2 regions of the Sphingomonas mangrovi genome follow, and region 1 is predicted to be linked to the other one. Evidence: riboswitches for the same ligand, from Rfam matches in the RefSeq annotation. Region 1 holds a riboswitch; the other holds the start of a gene.

Evidence for each region. A riboswitch is a leader RNA that binds a small molecule or an ion and turns the genes downstream of it on or off. The one in region 1 is predicted to bind glycine.
Region 2: linked by a shared signal. The riboswitch ahead of ACBY01_RS12915 (L-serine ammonia-lyase) and the one ahead of gcvT (glycine cleavage system aminomethyltransferase GcvT) in region 1 are both predicted to bind glycine.

What each region holds. Positions count from the first base shown of each region.
Region 1 covers NZ_JBIUCZ010000010.1:23,369-32,384, reverse strand. The annotation lists gene gcvPA (aminomethyl-transferring glycine dehydrogenase subunit GcvPA) at 1-344, opposite strand, end outside; gene gcvH (glycine cleavage system protein GcvH) at 429-800, opposite strand; gene gcvT (glycine cleavage system aminomethyltransferase GcvT) at 813-2,000, opposite strand; glycine riboswitch at 2,154-2,256, opposite strand; gene ACBY01_RS06965 (hypothetical protein) at 2,339-2,986, opposite strand; gene ispH (4-hydroxy-3-methylbut-2-enyl diphosphate reductase) at 3,099-4,070, shown strand; gene thrB (homoserine kinase) at 4,074-5,027, shown strand; gene rnhA (ribonuclease HI) at 5,024-5,485, shown strand; gene ACBY01_RS06945 (NAD(P)/FAD-dependent oxidoreductase) at 5,492-6,586, opposite strand; gene ACBY01_RS06940 (alpha/beta fold hydrolase) at 6,583-7,527, opposite strand; gene ACBY01_RS06935 (A24 family peptidase) at 7,575-8,054, shown strand; gene cpaB (Flp pilus assembly protein CpaB) at 8,097-9,016, shown strand, end outside.
Region 2 covers NZ_JBIUCZ010000027.1:32,245-41,260, reverse strand. The annotation lists gene ACBY01_RS12925 (TspO/MBR family protein) at 1-368, opposite strand, end outside; gene ACBY01_RS12920 (TlyA family RNA methyltransferase) at 601-1,347, opposite strand; gene ACBY01_RS12915 (L-serine ammonia-lyase) at 1,388-2,770, opposite strand; glycine riboswitch at 2,869-2,959, opposite strand; gene cobU (bifunctional adenosylcobinamide kinase/adenosylcobinamide-phosphate guanylyltransferase) at 3,000-3,521, opposite strand; gene ACBY01_RS12905 (aminotransferase class I/II-fold pyridoxal phosphate-dependent enzyme) at 3,557-4,579, shown strand; gene cbiB (adenosylcobinamide-phosphate synthase CbiB) at 4,533-5,510, shown strand; gene ACBY01_RS12895 (cobyric acid synthase) at 5,498-6,961, shown strand; gene cobS (adenosylcobinamide-GDP ribazoletransferase) at 6,938-7,648, opposite strand; gene ACBY01_RS12885 (histidine phosphatase family protein) at 7,645-8,187, opposite strand; gene cobT (nicotinate-nucleotide--dimethylbenzimidazole phosphoribosyltransferase) at 8,211-9,016, opposite strand, start outside.

The sequences.
Region 1 (9,016 bases):
AACAGCATCTGCAGCGTGCCCTGCGCGATTTCCGGCTGATAGGGCGTGTAGGCGGTGAGATACTCGCCACGCTGGATCAGATGGTCGACGCTGGCCGGGACATGATGGCGATAGGCGCCGCAGCCCAGGAAGAACGGCGCCGCGCCGGCGGCCAGGTTCTTGGCGGCGAGGGTGGAGAGCTGGCGCTCGACCGCGAGTTCGCTGGCGTGGTTGGGCAGGCCGGGCACCGGCCCGTCGAGCCGTGCCGCCTCGGGCACGTCGGCGAACAGCGCGTCGATCGAGGGCGCGCCGACGGCTGCGAGCATCGCAGTCCGATCGTCGGGCGTAAGCGGCAAGTAGCGCATGGCGTTCCTTCGCGGGGCGTCACCCCGCCCGGGGGTTCGAGCCGCGGGCGCAGCCGGAGCGCGCCCGCGGCATCGGGAGAAAGATCAGAGCTTGGCGACGAACGCCGCGTACTTGTCCGCGTCCATCAGCCCGTCGAGCTCGGACGAATCGGACAGCGTCAGGCGGAAGAACCAGCCCTCGCCTTCCGGATCCTCGTTGACCAGCGCCGGGTTCGCCTCGAGCGCGGGGTTGCCCTCGAGCACGGTGCCAGAGGCCGGGGTGTAGACGTCGGAGGCGGCCTTCACCGACTCGACCACCGCGGCATCGTCGCCCTTGGACAGCGCGCGGCCTTCCTCGGGAACTTCGACGAACACGATGTCGCCCAGCTGGCTCTGGGCATATTCGGTGATGCCGACGGTCGCGACCTCGCCGTCGACCTCGACCCATTCATGTTCTTCGGTGAAATAACGGCTCATCGACGGCGCTCCTCAGCGGACGTAACGGTGGGGGACAAAAGGCATGGGCACGACTTCGGCGCGATGCGCCTTGCCGCGCTGGGACAGGGTGACGGCGGTGCCGGCGACCGCAAGCGCGGCGGGCACGTAGGCCATCGCGATCGGCGCGCCGACGCTCGGCGCGAAGCCGCCCGAGGTGACGCGGCCGACGGTCGCGCCGGTCTCGTCGACGACGGTCGCGCCCTCGCGCACCGGCTGGCGGCCGTCGACGCGCAGGCCGACGCGCTTGGTCGCCGAACCCTCGGCACGCTCGGCCAGAATGCGCTCGGCAGCGGGGAAGCCGCCTTGCTCGCGGCGGCGCTTCGACAGCGCGAAACCCAGATCGGCGGCGATCGGCGTGGTCTCTTCGTCGAGGTCGTGGCCGTACAGCGGCAGCCCGGCCTCCAGGCGCAGCGAGTCGCGCGCGCCCAGGCCGATCGGCTGGACCTCCGGCTCGGCAACCAGCGCGGCGGCGAACGCCTCGGCGGCCTCGGCGGGCAGCGAGATCTCGCAGCCGTCCTCACCCGTGTAGCCCGAGCGGCTGATCCACAGCGCGTGGCCGGACCATTCGAACGCACCCGCGGTCATGAAGCGCAAGGCGTCGACGCCGGGGACGAGCCGCGCGAGCGTGGCGACGGCTTCCGGCCCCTGCAGCGCGAGCAGCGCGCGCTCTTCGAGGTGGTTGATGGTGATCGAATCGGCCAGCGCCTCGCGCAGGTGGCCGAGGTCGTCGTATTTGGTGGCGCCGTTGACGACCATGTAGAAGGCGTCGCCCGCCGGGGCCGGCTCGCCCGCCTCACCGAACGGGTGCGCCTCGGGCAGGCAGGTCACCATCAGGTCGTCGAGGATGCCGCCGTTGTCGGCGAGCAGCAGCGAATAGCGCATGCGATTGGGCCCGAGCGCCTGGAGGTCGCCCGGCAGCAGCGCTTCCAGCGCCTCCGCCACGCCTTCGCCCGTGAACAGCAGCTGGCCCATGTGGCTGACATCGAACAGCCCGGCATGCTCGCGGGTCCACAGATGCTCGGCCATGATGCCTTCGTACTGCACCGGCATCTCGTAGCCGGCGAAGGGCACCATCCGGCCGCCCTGGGCGCGGTGCCAGGCGTCGAGCGGCAGCAGCGCGGGGGCGATCGGCTCGACGCCGTCGGTGTCGGTCGCGTCGTTGGGGGAAAGGTCGCTCATCCGCAGTCTCCGGCAGGTCAGGCACGACGACGGCGCGGGCCTCCCCGCATCCTCGCCGCCCCCTCTGTCACGGAACCTGAGAGCTTTCGCACGGGCGGTCCGCGCTTACCCCTTCGGTGGCATCGGCGTGCCGATGCGCTTTCCAGAGTGTCGTCGACGCGCGCGGTCCCGTTTGCCTGAGAGATTCCGGGGCGGTTGCTCCTTCGGCGGCCGCATGCGGCCTCGAAGACCGGCGGCGCTCTCCCGCGCGTGCCCTTGGCCGTTGCCGGCCATCGACCCGCTCGCTGTGGCTCGGCCGCTTGGCCGAGTCAATCGGCCACGCGGCGAAGCGCGTCGAATCAGCGCGTGGCGTTGTAGCGCAGCTGGTCCTGGGTCAGCTGGAAGCCGACCAGCGCCTCGAACGAGGCGTTGAGCACCGCCTGGCGCACTTCCGGGGTCGACAGCGGATCGGTCGCGGCATCCTGCTCGCCGGCCTTGCGGCGGCGGGTGATCTGGTCGCGGATCTCCTGCGGCAGGGTCGCGGCCGAGCGCTGGACGACCGCCGTGGCGCTGCCCTGCGCCTGCGCGCGCGCCTCCCCCGCGGCGAAGCTCAGCGCGGTGTGGTTGACCCGCTTGGCCACCACCTGCGACCCGCCGCGGACCACCGTCAGGAAATAGGGGAGATCGACCTGGCGCGCGGCGTCGGTGCGGGTACGGCGCGCCTGGATGTCGAAGGTGACCGTCGAGACGATGTCGTCGCCCGCGTCGTTGCAGGTGGCGCGCACGTTGGTGATCGTCGCGGTGACGTCGATCGCGCTCGCCAGACGGCTGCCGGCGGGATCGAACAGCGTGATGTCGCCGGTACCGGCCGGCACGCCGGTCGCCGGGCAGGCGGAGCGCACGGTGGTGATGCCGACGCCGCGGGTCACGTCGATCTCGCCTTTACGGCTGCACCCGGCGAGGGCGAGGAGCGCGACAGCGGAAACAGCGAGCGTTCGGACGATCACGGGGGGTACACCTTTCACGACGAACGGGCCGTCGCTGACGCGCCGACCCGGACCGCCGCCAGCATAGGAACCGCCTTTCAAGCGCGCAAGCAATCGCGTAGATGCCGGGGCGATGACCGATCCCGCCAGCCCGTCGACCGCCAAGCCCGCCCTCGATCTGCTGATCGCCGCCCCGCGCGGCTTCTGCGCCGGAGTCGACCGCGCGATCCGCATCGTCGAGCTCGCGATCGAGAAGCACGGCGCGCCGGTTTATGTCCGGCACGAGATCGTCCACAACAAGTTCGTCGTCGACACGCTGAAGGCGAAGGGCGCGGTGTTCGTCGAGGAGCTCGACCAAGTGCCCGAGGGCGTGCCGGTCGTGTTCTCCGCCCACGGCGTGCCCAAGTCGGTGCCGGTCGAGGCGCAGGACCGCGGGCTGGAGTATCTCGACGCCACCTGCCCGCTCGTGTCGAAGGTTCACCGCCAGGCCGAGCGGCTGGTCGGGTCCGGCCACCACATCCTGTTCGTCGGCCACGCCGGCCATCCCGAGGTGATCGGCACCTTCGGCCAGGTACCGCCGGGTCAGATGACGCTGATCGAGACGGTCGCGGATGCCGAGACGGTCGAGCCGGCCGATCCGAGCCACCTCGCCTTCCTCACCCAGACGACGCTGTCGGTCGACGACACCGCGGACATCATGGCGACGCTCCAGCGCCGGTTCCCCGCGATCGTCGCGCCCAAGGCGGACGACATCTGCTACGCCACCTCCAACCGCCAGGCCGCAGTCAAGGCGATCGCATCGTCGTGCGACCTGGTGCTGGTGATCGGCGCCCCCAACTCTTCTAACTCGCTGCGGCTGGTCGAGGTCGCGGAGCGCGAGGGCACGACCGCGCACCTGATCCAGCGCGGCGATGACATCGACTTTGCGTGGCTGGAGGGAGTCGGCTCGCTCGGCCTCACCGCCGGTGCGTCGGCACCCGAGATGCTGGTGCGCGAAGTGGTGGAGCGGCTCGCCGAGCGGTTCGCGATCACCGAGCGCGAGGTCGAGATGACTCGCGAGACGCTGACCTTCAAGCTGCCCCGCGGCCTCGAAGCCGCCGCCTGACCGGTGGCAGTCTACACGCAGGTTTCGGCGGAGGCGCTCGGCGCCTTCCTCGCGCGCTATGACGTGGGCGCGCTGGTCTCCGCCAAGGGGATCGCCGAAGGGGTCGAGAATTCCAACTATCTGGTCGACACCACGCGCGGCCGGTTCATCCTGACGCTGTACGAAAAGCGCGTGGATGCGGGCGACCTGCCCTTCTTCTTCGCGATGATCGACCGGCTGGCCGATGCCGGCAACCCGGTGCCGCGCGCGCTGCCCGACCGCACCGGCACGGTGATCCAGACGCTGGAGGGGCGTCCCGCCTGCCTGATCGAGTTCCTGTCGGGCGTCTCGCTCAGCCAGCCGACCCCGAACCAGGCCCGCGCCGGCGGCGAGGCGATGGCGCGGATGCACGCCGCGCTCGCCGATTTCGCGCCCGTGCGCGCCAACAGCATGGGCGTCGCCGTCTGGCCCCAGCTGTTCGAGCAGTGCGCGCCGGGGCTCGACGGTATCCAGCCGGGCCTGCGCGATCGGGTCGCGGGTGCGCTCGACCGTGTGGTGGGCGCGTGGCCCGGCGACCTGCCGGTCGGCGCGATCCATGCCGACCTGTTTCCCGACAACGTGCTGATGCTCGGCGACCGGGTGACCGGCCTGATCGACTTCTATTTCGCCTGCACCGATGTGCGCGCCTACGACCTGGCGGTGATGCACTCCGCGTGGAGCTTCGACGGCGCCGGCACGCCGCTCGACCCGGCGGTGGGCCGCGCGTTGCTGGAGGGGTATCGGGAGGGCTTCGGCCTGTCGGACGCGGAGCGCGCGGCGCTGCCGGTGCTGGCGGAGGGCGCGTGCCTGCGCTTCCTGCTGACCCGCGCCTGGGACTGGATCAACACGCCGGCCGACGCGCTGGTGACCCGCAAGGACCCGCTCGCCTATCTGCGGCGGCTCGACTGGTACGAGAACAACAGGAACGCGTTTGCATGACCGAACTGACCCCCGTCGAACTCTTCACCGACGGTGCGTGCAAGGGCAATCCGGGCCGCGGCGGCTGGGGTGTGGTGATCCGCTCGGGCGAGCATGAGCGCGAGATGTCGGGCGGCGAGGCGCACACCACCAACAACCGCATGGAGCTGATGGCGGCGATCGAGGGGCTGAACGCCTTGAAGCGCCCGTGCCGGGTGACGCTGTCGACCGACAGCCGCTACGTGATGGACGGGCTCACCAAGTGGATCAAAGGCTGGCAGAAGAACGGCTGGAAGACCGCCGACAGGAAGCCGGTCAAGAACGCCGAGCTGTGGCAGGCGCTGCTCGCCGCCGCCAAGCCGCACCAGATCCAGTGGGTGTGGGTGAAGGGCCATGCCGGCCATCCGGAGAACGAGCGCGCCGACAAGCTGGCGAGCGACGCGGCGATCGCGGCGGGACGCACCACCGCCGCCGCCTGAGACGACTCAGCCGAAGCGATCGGGTCGATAGAGGTCGGGATCGACGCCCTCGGGCATCGCGCCCCGCCCCAGCAGCGCCGCACATAGCGCGGCGCCGGCCGGCGCGGTCTGGATGCCGAAGCCGCCCTGGCCGGCGCACCAGAACAACCCCTCGACCTTCGGGTCCCAGCCATAGACCGGCAGCCGATCGGGCGCGAAGCTGCGCAAGCCCGCCCAGCGCCGCTCGACCGCCTCGATCCGCCAGTCGACCACCCGCTGCATGCGATCGATCGCGACCGCCACGTCGAGTTCCTCCGCGGCGACGTCGCCCGGGTCGACCGGCGTCTCGTCGTGCGGGGTCAGCCACACGCGTCCACCCGGCTCGGGCTTGAAATAGAAACCGCCGGCCGCGTCCATCACCACCGGCAGATCGGCCGGTGCGGGCGGATCGACGCGCACCTGCACCATCGTTCGGCGATAGGGCTGGATGCCGACCGGTCTCGCGCCCGCGATCCGCGCAACGCGATCGGCCCAGGCGCCCGCCGCGTCGACCAGCACGTCGGCAGTGAGGATCGCCCCGTCCGAGAGCCGCAACCGCCACATCCAGTCGGCGCGCGTGGCCTCCACCAGCGCCGCGTCGCAGCGCAGCTCGGCGCCCAGCCGCCGCGCGCGTGCCAAATAGGCGGCATGCAGCCGCGCGACGTCGATGTCGGCGCAGCTCGGCATCCACAGCCCCTGCCAGCCGCCGCACAGGCCCGGAACCCGCCTGGCGGCATCCTCGCGCACCATCGCAATTCCCGAGCCCGCGAACTCGGCGGCGAACGCATCGAGCGGTGCAGGGTCGCCGGCCGGCGCGATCCTCAGTTCGCCGCGGGCGCTGAGGAAGCTCGCGCCGCCGAACTCGGGCGGCGGCGCGTGGAGGAACGGTCCCGAGGCGCTGGTCAGCGGCTGCACGCCCGGCCCGCCGTAGGTCTCCGACCAGAAGGCCGCGGAGCGCCCGGTGGCATGGTAGCCGGGATGCGCCTCCGCCTCGAGCAGCACCACCCGGTCCTCGCCCGCGAGCAGCGCGGCAAGGCTCGCACCGGCCATTCCGGCGCCGACGATCGCGATTCGCCGTGTCATGCCAGGGCGTCGTCGAGGAAGGTGTCGATCGCGTGGATCGCGCGATCGCGCACCGCATCGGTTTCGCGCAGCAGCTCGTGCCGCGCCTCCGGCCCGAATCGGACCAGCGTCGCGCGGCCGAGCCGCTCCGCCACGGCGAGCGCGGCGCGAGGGTCGACCAGCGCGTCGCGCTCCGCAACCAGCAGCTGTACCGGCACGCTCAGGCGGGCCAGCGCCGGGCTCTCCGCCAGTTCGCGGGTCGAGCGGAACGCATCCACCACCCAGCGCCAGCTCGGCGGCCCGGTGCGGGTGTCGGGATTGGCGCCGAGCCACCACAGTTCGTCCTCGTAGCGCTCCCGGTCGCCGGTCAGCAGGCTCTGCCGCGCGGCGCGGGTGAAGGGGCGCTCGTTGCTGCCCCATGCCCGCCGCGTCGGCCGGCCGAGGGCGGCGAGCAGCCGCGCGGCGCGCTCGCCGAAGCGCGGGCCGATCGGCGCCTTCAGCCCGAGCATCGGCGCGACCAGCACCGCCGCGTCGGCCGCGACTCGCCCCTCGGCCAGCCCGCGCAGCACCAGATGCCCGCCCATCGAATGGCCGACCAGCACGTGCGGCCCGGCATTCTCCGCCCGCCACTCGGCGACGAAGGCGGCGAGATCATCGACATAGGCGTCGAACGACTCGATGTGGCCGCAGTGCGGATCGTCGGTCAGCCGACCCGATCCACCCTGCCCGCGCCAGTCGAAGCTGGTGATCGACCAGCCGCGCGCGCGCCAGTGGGCGAAGCTCTCCAGATATTTCTCGAACACGTCGCCGCGGCCGACCTGGAACAGCATCGCCCCGCGCTGCCGCCGCCCAGGGGCGGCGGGCCAGTCGAAGCGGCGGTGCGCCCATCCGTCGGGCGCGTGCCATCGGGTGATCCGCGCCGCAGCAGGAATCGCGCGGCGGTACAGGGCGTGCGCAGCCATACATCCCGGTTACGGTTTCGTAAGCCGCCGCGTCTAGGGCCTTAACCATGACGCATCCGCTCCTTTCCGCGCTGCTGGTCGTGCTGGTGGTGCTGCTGCTCTCCGCCGGCATCGAGGACGTGCGCACGCGTGAGATCGCGAATTGGAAGAATGCGGCGATCGCGCTGCTCGCGCCCCTGTGGTGGGTGGCGACGGGCGTGTCGCTGTGGCCGGGCGTCCCGATCCAGCTGGCGGTGGCGGTGCTGGTGTTCGGCCTGTTCGTCGGCGCCTTCTGGATGGGCCAGATGGGTGGCGGCGACGTCAAGCTGATCGGCGCGCTCGCGCTGTGGCTGCCGCCGTTCCCGCTCCTGTGGATGCTGGTGGCGATGTCGCTGCTCGGCGGCGTCCTGACGCTGCTGATGCTCGGCGACAAGCTGTTGAGGAAAAAGAAAGAACTTCCGGAGATACCCTATGGCGTGGCGATCGTGATGGCCGCGCTGCTGGCGATCCGCGAACCCATCCTTAACCAGTTTGCGCTGACTGCATGATGCCGGATCAACCCCGCCGACGGACAAGAAAGTCTCGAATTCATGGATTCTCGTAAAGTCCTTCTCCTGGTGGGCGCGCTGTTCGTCGCGGCGATCACGGCGTTCATGGCCCGCAACCTCATGCAGGGCGCGCCGACCCCGGTCGCGACCGCCGCTGGCGAGCCCGTCGTGGTCGAGGGCCCCAAGGTCCTGGTCGCCAAGCGCGCGCTTCCCGTCGGCACGATCATCGATGCCGGTGCGATCGCGTTCCAGCCCTGGCCCAAGGACCTGGTGACCAACGCCTACTACACCGAAGGGGCGTCCGATTCGCGCAACCTCGTCGGCACCGTCGTGCGCTATGCGATCCCCGCCGGACAGCCGATCACCCAGGGCGCGGTGGTCAAGCCGGGCGACCGCGGGTTCCTTGCGGCAGCGCTGGCGCCGGGCATGCGCGCGGTGACCGTTCCGGTCTCGACGCAGGGTTCGGTCGGCGGCTTCGTCTTCCCGGGCGATCGCGTCGACCTGATCCTCACCCAGACCGTGACGGGCGGCGGCGACGGCGAACCGCTCAAGGCGTCGGAGACGATGCTGCGCAACCTGCGCGTGCTCGCCACCGACCAGCGCACCGACAAGCAGGTCGACGACAACGGCAAGACCGTGGTCGACGCCTTCTCGACCGTCACACTGGAAGCGACGCCGCGCATCGCCGAGAAGATCGCGGTGGCGCAGACGGTCGGCCAGCTGTCGCTGTCACTGCGCTCGCTCGCCGACAACAGCACCGAACTGGAAGAAGCGATCGCCGACGGCGACGCGGACCTGCCGGACGGCGACGATCCCAAGGCCGAACGCGCAGCGCTCGCCCGGCTCGCGGCGCGTCCGATCGAAGGCGGCGCCACCTATTCGACCGGCGCCGACGTGTCGCGCTTCCAGCGCAGCTCGGTCCCCGGCAAGCCGCAGAACGCGTCGCCGATGATCAACAGCGG
Region 2 (9,016 bases), on a different contig from region 1:
ACCAGGATCAGCACCAGCGCCGCCGACACGCGGTGCGCGCCGAAGAACAGCGGCATCCACGCAAGATTGAGCACCAGCTGCACCGCGAACGCCGCAACCGCCGGCCCTCTGCCTGTGGCCCCGCGTGCATCGAGCACCATCGCCAACGCCACGCCGAGCAGCACGTAGATCAGCGTCCAGGCGACGGGGAAGGCCCAGTCCGGCGGGGTGAAGGACGGCTTGGCGAGCGCGGCGTACCAGGCGTTGTCGGAGCCGGCGGACACCAGGCTCCCCGCCGCCAGCCCGAGCAGCAGCACCAGCGGCACCGTGACGATCGCCCAGCGGAGAAAGCCTGCGCGCAGCTGCGCCCGGGAAGCGATTTGGTTCACGCGCTCGATCCTGTCCAACGGTTGCGCCGTGTCTGCGGTGCGGCGGGATGCAATGCAAGCGGGCTGTCCCTATTCGGGATTTCGCTATTCCTTACATCTTCGTCATGCTGACGAAGGTCAGCATCCAGACACGCAACACAAGAGGCGTTAGCGGAGCGGCAATGGATCCTGACTTTCGTCAGGATGACGACGAAAAGCGAAGGCATGTGCATGGCGGTGCCAGCCGCTCCCTTCAATCGCTGCCGGCGTCCGGGGCATGCGCGGCGATCAGGAACTCGACGTTGCCCTCGGGCCCGGTGATCGGGCTCGGCGTCACGCCCTCGACGCGCCAGCCGCCGCCGGTGAGCCACGCGGCGACCTCATCGCAGACGCGCGCGTGCACGGCGGGGTCGCGAACCACCCCGCCCTTGCCGACCTCGCTGCGCCCCGCCTCGAACTGCGGCTTGACCAGCGCGAGCAGCCGCGCGCCCGGCTTCGCGAAGCCCAGCGGCACGTCGAGCACCTTGGCGAGCGCGATGAAGCTCGCGTCGCAGACGATCAGGTCGATCGGTTCGGGGATATGAGCCGCGGTGAGCAGGCGGGCGCTGGTCTGCTCGTGGACGACGACGCGGTCGTCCTGCCGCAGCTTCCACGCGAGCTGGTTGGTGCCGCTGTCCACCGTATAGACTCGCGCCGCGCCGCGGGTGAGCAGCACGTCGGTAAAGCCGCCGGTGGAGGAGCCGACGTCGATCGCGACCGTGCCGTCCACCGCCCAGCCGAAATGGTCGAGCCCGTGGGCGAGCTTGATCCCGCCGCGCGACACCCAGGGATGGTCGCGCCCGCGCACGTCGAGCACGACGTCGTCGGCGATCTGCTGGCCGGGCTTGTCGATCTTGCGGTCGCCGGCGAACACCAGCCCCGCCATCACTAGCGCCTGCGCGCGGGTACGGCTTTCGGCAAGGCCGCGGTCGACGAGCAGCTGGTCGGCACGGATCTTCATCGCCGCCGAATGGCCCGGAACGCCGCTCGCGGCAAGCCGCTCAGCAGGCGACGACGTTGACCGCCAGACCGCCGAGGCTGGTTTCCTTGTACTCGGAGCGCATGTGGTCGCCGGTCTGGCGCATCGTCTCGATCACCGCGTCGAGCGGCACGACGTGGCTGCCGTCGCCGTGCAGCGCCAGATGCGCGGCGTTGACCGCCTTCACCGCACCCATCGTGTTGCGCTCGATGCACGGCACCTGCACCAGTCCGCCGATCGGATCACAGGTGAGGCCCAAATTGTGCTCCATGCCGATCTCGGCCGCATTCTCGATCTGCTGGTTGGTGCCGCCCAGCACCGCGGCGAGCCCGGCCGCGGCCATCGAACAGGCGACGCCGACCTCCCCCTGGCAGCCCATCTCGGCCGCCGAGATCGAGGCGCGCTTCTTGTAGAGGAAACCGATCGCCGCCGCGGTCGCGAGCAGCATGCGCGATCCTTCCGGCGACGCGCCCTCGACGAAGCTCTCATAGTATTTCAGCACCGCCGGGATCACGCCTGCCGCGCCGTTGGTGGGCGCGGTGACGACACGGCCGCCGGCGGCATTCTCCTCGTTAACCGCGAGCGCCCACAGGCTGATCCATTCCATGACCGATGCGGGGCCGGCGCGATCCTTGCGGGCGAGCAGCGTCGCGTGCAGCGCCTTGGCGCGGCGGCGGACGTTGAGCCCACCCGGCAGAATGCCCTCGGCCGCGCAGCCGCGCTCGATCGAGGCGAGCATCGCATCGCGCACCGCATCGAGGAACGCGTCGGTTTCGCCCTCGCTGCGCCAGGCGCCTTCGTTGCGGCGGACGATCGCGCCGATCGACAGGCCAGTCGCCTCGCCGATCTCCAGCAGCTCGGCGCCCGAATCGAACGGGTGCGTCACCGCGGCGTTGGCGATGTGCAGCGCAGCCCCGGCCTCCACGACCACCCCGCCGCCGATCGAGAAATAGGTGCGCGAGACTTCCTCGCCCTGCGCGTCGGCGGCGGTGAAGCGCACCGCATTGGGATGGCCGGGGAGGAACTCGTGCGAGAAGACGATGTCCTCGGCGGCGAAGTCGATCGGCACCCGCCCGCCCAGCGGAAGCCTGCCTTCATCGCGGACGCTGGCGAGAATCGCGGGGATTGCGTCGGGGTCGACCGCGTCGGGCAGATGCCCGGCAAGCCCAAGGATGACTGCAGTGTCGGTGGCATGGCCGCGCCCGGTCAGCGACAGCGAGCCGAACAGCTCGCAGCGGACGCGCACCGGCTGGATCGCGTCGAGCGCGGCCTCGGCAAAGGCGTGCGCGGCGCGCATCGGTCCGACGGTGTGCGAACTCGACGGACCGATGCCGATGGTGAACAATTCGGTGACGCTGATCGCACGGCGCGCGTCGGCGCGGGATTCGGCAGAAGGTTCAGGCATATCCACTCCCCGCCCGATGGCGGCTGCGTGCCCCTCTGTCCCTCCTGCCTGAGAATGCTATCCCGTCGGCGGACGCGTTCGCGTCTCTCTCCAGATGTTGATGACGACCGGTCCTTCTGCCTGAGAGTTTCCGGGGCGGTTGCTCCTTCGGCGCCAGGCTGCCGCCCGATCTCTCCCGTGTCGTCGCCTCCACGCTTCTGCCGCCGCCGGCCGAGTGTCAAGCGCTGCGTCACTTGACGACGATCGGCAGCCCCGCGACCGTCATGTGGACGCCGCCGACCGCGGCGGCGACCCGCTGGTTGATCGTGCCGGCGAGATCGCGAAAGCGCCGCGCCAACGCGTTGTCGGGCACGATCCCCAGCCCAACCTCGTTCGCGACCAGCAGCACGCGCGCACGCGCCGTGCGGAGCGCCTCCAGCAGGGCCGCAATGTGTGCCTCGGCATCCTCCTCGCCGAGCAGCAGGTTCGACGCCCACAAGGTCAGGCAGTCGACCAGCAGCACCGCATCCGCGCCATCGGCCGCCGCGATCGCGCCGGCGAGATCGAGCGGCGCCTCCACCGTGGTCCAGCGCGCGTCGCGATCCTCCCGGTGCCGACGGATGCGGTCGGCCATCTCGGCATCGAACGCCTGCGCCGTCGCGACGAATACCAGCCGGCCGCCCGCCGTCTCCGCCAACCCCTGCGCGTAGCGGCTCTTGCCCGATCGGGCGCCGCCCAGCACGAGCATCGTGCGGTGCGGTTCGATGCTCATGACGATGCCCCTTGCCTGTTGCGCCCACAATGCCGATGGACGCCGGCACGGAGGAAGTCGAGGCTTTGGCATTGCGCGCACTGATGGTCCACGGCGGCGATCTCGACGAGGCGGCGCGCTGCTTCCCCGACGCGCCGCGCCCCTGGCTCGACCTGTCGACGGGGATCAACCCGGTCGCGTGGGAGCCGGCGGCGATGCCGGACATCGACTTGCGCGCGCTCCCCTCAGCAGCGGCGCGCGCGGCGCTGGAGGCCGCAGCCGCCCAGGCGTTCGGCGCGGAAACCGTCGCGATCACCGCGCTGCCCGGGAGCGAGCTGGGGCTGCGGCTTCTCGCCGGTCTCGGCCTGCCGGCGCCGGTGCGCGTCGTCACGCCCGGCTATCGCACGCATGGCGAAGCGCTGCCGGGTGCCGCCGCGATCCCAGCCGAAGCGATCGACACAGTGGCCGACGGCACGTTGCTGCTCGCCAACCCGAACAACCCCGACGGCCGGCTGCTCGCGCCCGAGCGGTTGCTGGCGATCGCGCGGCGCCTGGGCGAGCGCGGCGGCGTGCTGGTGGTCGATGAAGCCTTCGCAGACAGCGTCCCGGACGCCAGCCTCCTGCCGCATCTGACGACCGGGGATCGCGTGCTGGTGTTCCGCTCGTTCGGCAAGTTCTTCGGGCTGGCCGGCGTCCGGCTGGGCTTCGCATGCGGCGCGCCCGATCTCGTTGCAACGCTGCGCGATCGGCTCGGCAGTTGGCCGGTATCGGCGGCCGCACTCGCAATCGGCACCGCCGCCTATCGCGATGCCGCGTGGATCGAAGCAGCCCGCCGCGACCTTGCTGGGCGCTGCGCAGCACTCGATCGGGTGCTGCGCGCGCATGGGCTGACCCCGTTGGGCGCTTGCCCGCTGTTCCGCCTGATCGAGACAGCCGACGCCGGCATCCTGTTCGCCATGCTTGCCCGGCATGGCATCCTCACCCGCCCGTTCGACTATGCCCCGCGTTGGTTGCGCCTCGGCGTGCCGGCAAATGCGGCGGCGCTCGACCGGCTCGATCGGGCGCTGTCCGATCGCTGAGCCCATCGCCCTGCTCGCGCTCGCGACCGAGGCGGCGATCGGCTGGCCCGACCGCCTGTACGCGCGCGTCGGCCACCCGGTCGGCGGCTTCGCGCGGCTGATTGCGGCGTGCGAGGTGCGTTGGAACCGGCCCGGCCGATCGGAGCGCGCACGCCGGGTTGCCGGGGTAGCGACGGTCGCCTTACTGATCGGCGTAGCCGCCGGCGGCGCGTGGTGTGCCGAGGCAGGTGTCCGCGCGCTGCTCGGCGAGGCCGGCTGGATCGGCGTCGCGCTGCTCGCCGCGCCAGGGCTGGCGCAGCGCAGCCTCGACGATCACGTCCGCCCCGTCGCCGCGGCGCTGGTGGCGGGGAACCTTCCCGCGGCGCGCACCGCAGTCGGCCGGATCGTCGGCCGCGACACCGCGAAGCTCGACGAGGCCGGCGTCGCCCGCGCCGGGATCGAGAGCCTGGCGGAGAGCTTCTGCGACGGCATCGCGGCGCCGCTGTTCTGGCTGCTGCTGCTCGGGCTGCCGGGGCTGTGGGCGTACAAGGCGATCAACACCGCCGACAGCCTGATCGGCCACCGCGAGCCGCGCTGGCGCGCGTTCGGCTGGGCCGCGGCGCGGATCGACGATTTCGCCAACCTCGCGCCCGCCCGGCTGGGTGGCGCGATCCTCTGCCTTGCCGGCGGGCGCGGCTGGCGGACGATGCTGCGCGACGCGCACCGCCACGCCTCCCCCAACGCCGGCTGGACCGAAGCGGCGATGGCGGGCGCGCTGCGCGTGCGGCTGGCGGGGCCGATCGCCTATGACGGCGTCGTCGCGGCCAAGCCGTGGATCGGCGGCAGCTTCGCCGATCCGGATGCGCGCGACGTCGCCCGCGCGCTGCGCGTCTATCGCCGCGCGTGCCTCCTCCTCTGGCTGATCGCGGGAGCCGTCGCATGGGCGCGATAATGTTGCAGGGCACCGGCTCGGACGTCGGCAAGTCGGTGCTGGTCGCGGGCCTGTGCCGTGCGCTCGCCAACCGCGGCCTGCGCGTGCGCCCGTTCAAGCCGCAGAACATGTCGAACAACGCCGCGGTCACGCCCGACGGCGGCGAGATCGGCCGCGCCCAGGCGACGCAGGCGCTGGCGGCGCGCGTTCCCGCCAGCGTCGACATGAACCCGGTGCTGTTGAAGCCGCAGGGCGACCGCACCTCGCAACTGGTGGTGCGCGGCCAGGTACGCGGGATCCTCAAGGCGGCGCAATGGCGACAGGGGCGCGAGGGGCTGCTCGACGAGGTGCTGGCGAGCTACCGCCGGCTATTCGATGAGGCCGACATCGTCGTGGTCGAGGGTGCCGGCTCGCCCGCCGAAATCAACCTGCGATCGGGCGACATCGCCAACATGGGCTTCGCGCGCGCCGCGGGCGTGCCGGTGGTGCTGGTCGGCGACATCGATCGCGGCGGGGTGATCGCGTCGCTGGTCGGCACGCGTGCGGTGATCGACCCCGCCGACGCCGCCACCATCCACGGCTTCCTCGTCAACAAGTTCCGCGGCGATCCCGCGCTGTTCGCCGACGGCTATCGCGCGATCGAGGACCGCACCGGCTGGCGCGGGTTCGGGGTGGTGCCGTGGCTCGCCGATGCGGGCCGGCTGCCGAGCGAGGATGCGGTCGCGCTTCAGCGGCGCGAGGCGCGGGTCGACGGGCGCGTCGTGGTGGCCTGCCCGATCACCGCGCACATCGCCAACTTCGACGATCTCGATCCGCTGCGGCTCGAATCCGGCATCGAGCTGGTGATGGTGCCGCCGGGCACGCCGATCCCGGCGGAGGCGGAGTGGATCGTCCTCGCCGGCTCGAAGGCGACGATCGCCGACCTGAAGTTCGTGCGGGCGCAAGGGTGGGACATCGACATCCTCGCCCATCATCGCCGCGGACGGCCGGTGCTGGGGCTGTGCGGCGGCTACCAGATGCTCGGCCGCAGCATCGCCGATCCCGACGGGATCGAGGGGCCGGCGGAGACGGTCGCCGGGCTCGGGCTGCTCGACGTGGCGACGGTGCTCGGCGGCGACAAGGCGCTGGTCGAGGTGCGCGGCAACGCCCACGGCGCGGGCTTCGAAGGGTACGAGATGCACCTCGGCCGGACGACGGGGCCGGACACCGCGCGGCCGGTTGCCCGCTTCGACGACGGGCGCAGCGAGGGGGCGACCAGCGCCGACGGGCTGGTGACGGGGAGCTACGTCCACGGGCTGCTCGGCGCGGCGGGGCAGCGGCGGGCGTGGCTGGCACGGCTGGGGGTGGCGGCAAGCGGCCCCGACCATCGCGCCTCGGTCGACGCCGCGCTCGACGCGATCGCCGCAGAGCTCGAGCGCTACGTCGACATCGACGCGCTGGTTGCGCTGTCAGCCCTGGCCGATCGCGGCTAGCGCCAGCAGCAGCCCGGTTTCGACCAGCTCGATCCCGGCGCCGTGCGCATCGCCGGTGACGCCGCCCAGCCGGCGATGCAGCCACCACGCGACGCCGGCGATCAGCAGCGGCGCGGCGAGCAGCGCCGGCACGCCCACGCATGCTCCCGCCAGCATCAGCGCCCAGCCCCACAGGTCGCGCGGCCGCACGGCCGCCGCGACGCTCGCGCCCAGCCCCGGCTTGAGCGGCGGCAGCCAGCGCGCCCAGCCGAGCGGGCCGATCCGCGCCGCGAACGGCACCAGCACCAGCGCGAGCCACTGGCCCCCGACGGCGTGCAGCAGCAGCAGCTTGGCGAGCAGTTGCAGCCCGATCGCGACCACACCGAAGCTGCCGACATGCGGGTCGGCCATCACCGCGAGCAGCCGGCTGCGGTCGCCATGCGCCGCGCCGATGCCGTCGGCGAGATCGCAGAGCCCGTCGAGGTGCAGGGCGCCGGTGATCGCCACCCAGCAGCCGAGCGCCGCCAGCGCGCCGACCCAGGGATCGACCAGCGCGCCGAGCCAACCGGCACCGGCCACCGCAAGACCGACGATCATCCCGACGAGCGGATAGCAGCGGATCGCCGCGGCGAAGTCGCCCGCATCGCCGCCGACGCGCGGCACCGGCAGCCGGGTGAGAAAGCCGATCGCGAGCAGCAGCCGCTTCACGCGCGCAGTCCCGTAATCTGCGCGGCGGGGGCATCGCCGCGCCACAACCGCAGCGACAGCACCGATCCATAGGGCAGATCGAACGCCCAGCCCTGCCGCCGATCGAAGCCGCACGCCGCGACCAGCGCGGCGCGAATCGCCCCGGCGTGGCTGACGACGAGCGTCGGTCCGTCGATCGCGTCCAGTGCTCCGGCAACGCGCGCGAGCAGCGCCGACCAGCGTTCGCCCGCCGGCGGCGGTGCCGCATCGGGGTCGTCCCAGAAGCGACCCAGCGCGGCTGCGTCGACGTCCGCCGTCGCGAGCCCATCCCATTGGCCGAAGTCCAGTTCGCGCCAGCGCGCGTCGACGTGCAACGGCACGGAGAGGTCGGTGGCGATCGCCACGCCGCAATCCGCCGCCCGGCGCAGGTCGGAGGTAACGACTCGGTCGACCTTCACCCCCGCGGCGGCCGCGCGGCAGGCGGCGATCCCGGCCGGCAGCACCGCGCAGTCGGTATGACCGAGCAGACGGCCGGCGAGTTTGGGCTCGCCATGCCGCATCAGGTGGAGATCGATCGGCGGCGTCACGCCTCCGCTACGCCCGCCTCGGCGAAGGTAGCCATCTGGTCGTGTGCTGCGAGCGCGGCGCGGATCACGCCGGCCGCAACCGCCGCCCCACTCCCCTCGCCAAGCCGCATGTCGAGCGACAGGATGGGCGCGAGCCCGAGCCGGTCGAGCAGCCGCGCATGCCCCGGCTCGGCTGAGCGATGACCAGCGAGGCAGTGGGCGACGATGTCCGGGTTGGCGACGGCAAGCGGCGCCACCGCCGAACAGCAGATGAAGCCGTCGAGCAGCACCGGTACGCCCGCCTGCCGCGCGGCCACCACCGCGCCGGCGATCGCGACGATCTCGCGTCCGCCCAGCCGGCGCAGCGTCTTGAACGCGCCGACGGCCTCCGGAAGATGGCGCGCGACCGCGGCGTCGACCACCGCGCCCTTGGCCGCCAGCGCACTGCCGTGGACCCCCGTCCCCGGCCCAACCCATTCGGCCGCGCCGCCGCCGAAGCTCGCGGCGCTGAGCGCGGCGGCAGCGGTCGAATTGGCGATCCCCATCTCGCCCAGCACCAGCAGGTCCAGCCCCGGCTCGACCACCGCCGCGCCCGCGTTGAGCGCGGCAAGGCATTCGTCGGCGGTCATTGCCGGCGCTTCGGTGAAGTCGTCGGTCGGCCGGTCGAGATCGAGCGGCACCACCCGCAATTGGAGCCCCGCCGCGCCGGCGAGCGCGTTGATCGCAGCCCCTCCCGCTTCGAAATTGGCGACCATCTGCGCGGTGACCGCGGGCGGGAACGCACTCACCCCCCGCGCCGCCACACCGTGGTTGCCGGCGAAGA